Regions from separate parts of the Paenibacillus lutimineralis genome, predicted to be linked through region 2. Evidence: riboswitches for the same ligand, from Rfam matches in the RefSeq annotation. Region 2 holds a riboswitch; the other holds the start of a gene.
What was found. A riboswitch is a leader RNA that binds a small molecule or an ion and turns the genes downstream of it on or off. The one in region 2 is predicted to bind FMN.
Positions count from the first base shown of each region.

Region 1: it holds a riboswitch for FMN, as region 2 does, so the genes downstream of both, EI981_RS05850 (DMT family transporter) here and ribD (bifunctional diaminohydroxyphosphoribosylaminopyrimidine deaminase/5-amino-6-(5-phosphoribosylamino)uracil reductase RibD) in region 2, are expected to answer to the same signal.

Region 1 covers NZ_CP034346.1:1,382,557-1,384,959, forward strand. Annotated here, with positions in the region: gene EI981_RS05845 (ABC transporter ATP-binding protein) at 1-621, shown strand, start outside; FMN riboswitch at 1,021-1,187, shown strand; gene EI981_RS05850 (DMT family transporter) at 1,328-2,290, shown strand.
Region 2 covers NZ_CP034346.1:2,410,490-2,412,892, forward strand. Annotated here, with positions in the region: gene EI981_RS10090 (peptidylprolyl isomerase) at 1-163, shown strand, start outside; gene tlp (small acid-soluble spore protein Tlp) at 249-470, opposite strand; FMN riboswitch at 655-846, shown strand; gene ribD (bifunctional diaminohydroxyphosphoribosylaminopyrimidine deaminase/5-amino-6-(5-phosphoribosylamino)uracil reductase RibD) at 1,106-2,209, shown strand; gene ribE (riboflavin synthase) at 2,242-2,403, shown strand, end outside.

The DNA of each region.
Region 1 (2,403 bases), 1.0 Mb from region 2:
TATGACATCTTGGCCAAAATGTACAATGTGACGGATAGCGATAAGCGAAGACGCTTGGACCAATTGGCAGAGCTTCTGGATTTGTATGAATTCTGGGCTACACCGGTTCGCAAGCTGTCGCTCGGACAACGAATGCGGGCCGATCTGGCCGCATCCATGCTGCATGATCCCGATGTGCTGTTCCTGGACGAACCGACGATTGGACTCGATGTAAATGCGAAGCGGAATATCCGGAAATTTCTTAAGCAGCTGAATGAGGATTTCGGGAAGACGATATTGCTTACTACGCACGATATGGATGATATTGAGCAGCTCTGCGGTCGTGTGATGGTCATCAATCACGGTGAACTCACCTTCGATGGCACCGCTCGCTCGCTTCGTGAGACGATCGGCCTGCCGACCGAGATTCGCGTCACATTCCGCGGCCAATTTCAGCTGCCGGATACCCTTAATCCCGCAATTCGAGTAACCGATCAGGAGGATGATGTCGTAACGATTGAGGCCAATCGCCAGGAATGGAGTACGGTTGATATCTTGCGTGAGCTAGAGACCTGGGGGGACATCGACGATTTTGAGATGAAGGAGCCGGACTTCGAGGAGATCATCCACAAGGTCTATTAGAGGTTGTTCAAACCGTCCGCTTTTGATCACGAAGTAAATAAGGAAGCTGCTCGGCATCGAATCTTGAATTCAGCCGGGCCTTCCGGTGCTCACGTACCAAAAACGTACGTTCCGCTCCTCAGTCCCTAGCTTCATCCAACCTTCTCGGTGCTGAGAACCGACCTCTTTGAACACGTACTATTAGAGCTTGATGAATGAGACCGATTTTGTGTTGCGCGGACCTGTTGCGCTGCATACAAATATTAAATAGCATGAAACAATGAAATTATTCTCATTGAAAATACATGAAACAAGTCATATACTAAGTATAATGTGATATTCATTACAGTTATATCCGCGGCAAAGATTGTAATATGAATTCAGCGGATATTGTAAAATCAAACAATTAAAAATTTGAATATGGATCTTCGGGGTAAGGTGAAATTCCTGACCGGCGGTGAATGGTTCGATCAGCACATAGCGATTGAATCACAGCCCGCGACTCGCTGTCTGTCCTGTAGGACGATAGCGACTGATCTGGTGCAAATCCAGAGCCGACGGTAAAGTCCGGATGGGAGAAGATCAATCTTAAGTTTGTGCGACAAGGCGATAAGCCTGTCTTTGCACATGCTTATTTGATCAGCCCCCGTAGATGTCGACTGTTGTCGATTCACGGGGGCTTTCTGCTGGCAAGACTCCGTATTCAAGGAGAGGGAGAGACAGCAAGATGGAAAACGTAAGTACAGGCTATAAGGTGCAGGAGCCCGCTTCAGTGCGTCCTGCTAAGGCAAAAAGCGGTTTTTGGCTAGTGGTATTGGGAGCGGCTCTATGGGGTGTCGATCCATTATTCCGGATCATTCTGCTCCGTGCACTGACTTCAGCGCAAATCGTTCTGCTGGAGCATGTCATTATCGCGTTGATCGCTATTCCAGTGTTATGGAAGAATCGCGGGGAATTGAAAGGCATGAGCATGAAGCATCTCGGCGCTTTGCTCTTCATTTCTTGGGGTGGCTCAGCCATAGCAACTATCCTGTTCACGATGGGGCTTGCTAACGGCAACGCCAACGCAGTATTGCTGCTGCAGAAGCTGCAGCCGTTGTTCGCCATCATTTTAGCGAGCTTGTTGCTCAAAGAGAAGCTACCGCGTCATTTCTCGATTCTGTTCCTGATCGCGCTGGCTGGAACTTATTTTCTAACCTTTGGATTTGCTATTCCGATCGGGCACTGGAATGAATTTGTGCAAGTGGGGAGTCTGTTATCTTTGGGGGCTGCAGCCCTATGGGGCGGTTCCACCGTGATGGGCAGATTGATGGTCGGACAGATGAAATACGAGACAGTGACCTCGCTACGGTTCGTTCTCGCTCTTCCGCTGTTGCTCGCGGTAACCTGGAATGAAGGTGCTGCGTGGAATCTTCCATCAGGCACATACGATCTATCTTTGGTAGGACTTAACCTGCTTGGTCAGGCGCTTCTGCCAGGACTGCTCAGCATCCTAGTCTACTATAAAGGTCTAACCACTACAAAGGCGTCTGTGGCTACACTGGCGGAGCTCAGCTTCCCGATGGTCGGCGTTCTGATCAACTGGATCGCTTTCCAGCAGATCGTAACCGTCCCTCAAGTGCTAGGCTTCCTGCTAATCTGGTTCGTATTGTTTGCCATCTCCAGACAAAATAGTGCTTCGGCGGCTTAAGTTTTTCATATGATATTACAGAATAACCTGGGACGGACTGTCTCGGGTTGTTCTTTTTATTTTCTAACGAAACTACAGATCGTTATTTCCTCATCAAAAGCCGCAAATTAAAT
Region 2 (2,403 bases):
GGGCAAGGATACTGGCGGCAGCCAATTCTTTATCGTATACGAACCACAACCACATCTTAACGGGGTACATACCGTATTTGGTAAAGTAACCTCCGGTATGGATCTTGTGGATCAAGTCCGTCCTGGCGACAAGATGCAAGAAGTAACTGTCTGGGACGAATAGAATAAATGCAATAAGAGCCTGCGTAGTCGCAGGCTCTTTCTTGTAGTACCTATTTTCAAGTCAACCTCAGAAATTAATACAGATTTTATTGCTGATCGGACTTTTCGTCCTTGATTTCTTCACGGAATCCTTCAATGCTTTTTAGCCGTTTTTTGTTCTTATCCTCGATTTGCTGCTTCTCGGTGCCGGAGATTTCGTCGGCATGCTCGCTTAGGTAATCTTGGCCTTCACGAAAATTTTGAATGGTATTACTTATATGTTTGCTTAATTTTTGTACGTTGTCCGAACGATCGTCGGGCTTAGCCATGGAACTGCCTCCTCTAATGTTCATTGTAAAATCGACGCTGCACGTCAATGTTTATCATCTGCTTAGCACGAAATTTTATTCACCCAACGAATACCACATCAGCGGGGAGTTTGTTCGATCCTTGATTTTTTAGGATGATAGTGTTAACATTCGAAATGCAACAACAGTTTTGCACAATCGAATATTTTTCCTTCGGGGTCGGGTGTAATTCCCAACCGACGGTGATGGCATGCGCTATTTAATTAGGCTTCTTACGTCTAATAACATGCATGTACGAGTCCGTGACCTGTATATCACTTGATCTATTCATGCGATATATGGCTGAGCCGGTGAGATTCCGGGACCGACAGTATAGTCTGGATGGGAGAAGGAAGACGCAGCAGAGCTTTTAGGCTACATTATGCGCTTGGACATACTCATAAATGTCGCATACTTGAAGTCAGTAAGTTCTAATTTTCACAAAGTTAATGTGCATAATGTACATAGCTTCTGTTACAGCATAGCCATAATGGCTTTGTATGTTCAGCGATGTGATTTTTTTGCGTACTCACTCTCATAATAACCCTGATGGATTAGATTCCGTCGGGGTTTTATTTTTGGATTTTACAACAGATAGACAGCGGGGAGGTGGGAAAATGCAGTTGATAAACGATGAGTTTTACATGGGTCTTGCTCTGGATATGGCTGAGCGTGCTCTGGGCCAGACTGGAATTAATCCGGTGGTTGGTGCGGTCGTCGTTAAGAATGGTGCTGTTATTGGTATAGGCACACATTTGAGAAGAGGGACGGCTCATGCGGAGGTGCATGCTCTAAATATGGCAGGCGCTGAGGCAGAGAATAGTACAGTCTATGTCTCATTGGAACCTTGCAGTCATTACGGCATGACGCCTCCATGTTCGCAGCGACTAATTCAGGAGAAGGTGAAGCGTGTTGTTGTAGCCTGTGAAGATCCTAACCCAAGTGTAGCGGGCAGAGGAATCGAGATGCTACGCGAGAGTGGTATTGAGGTAGAGGTCGGTGTGCTGCGTGAGCGAGCTGTTAAACTCAACAGACAATTCAACAAGTATATTACGACGAGATTGCCTTATATCACGCTCAAGACAGCTAGTACTTTGGACGGCAAGATCGCTTCGAAGAGTGGGGACAGCAAATGGATCTCCAATGATGCTGCCCGCGAAATGGTGCATACCTTACGACATCAGCATCAGGCGATTCTGGTAGGTGTCGGAACGGTCATCGCCGATGATCCACAGCTTACAACAAGGTTATCAGTTCCGGGATTATCTCCTACTCGAATTATCGTTGATTCAGCCTTAAAGATTTTCGAGAACAGCCAAGTGCTAACGGATGGCAAGGCGCCAACAATCCTATTGACGACAAGCCGTGCGGCTCAAGACAGAATAGACGGGCTGCGCGAGCAAGGCATTGAAATCATGATATGCGGAGACGGTCCTGAGGTTGATTTGGAGCTTGCAATGCGCCTTCTTGGCGAACGTGAGATTGCCTCGATTCTGGTAGAGGGTGGAGGAAGGATCAACGGGTCGATGCTGCAGCATCATTTGGTTGATGAATTGATGGTATTTATTGCTCCCAAACTCATTGGTGGCCTTGAGTCGCCGGGGAGCTTTGTCTTTGACGGCTATGAACGAATGCGGGATAGCATTGTGCTAAAGGATATGGAAGTAGAGCTCATTGGTGATAATATTTGTGTCAAAGGAAAGCCGATGTATTCCGTATAATCAGAGTCGTAGGGTAACAAGGAGGCAAGATCATGTTCACTGGAATTGTTGAAGAAATCGGTACGATGAAATCGATCAGCCATAAGGGAGAAGCGATGGTCCTCGGCATTCTGGCCAGTCGTATTATGGATGATGTGAAGCTGGGGGACAGCATCTCTGTAAATGGGGTATGCCTGACCGCCACTTCCCTGAAA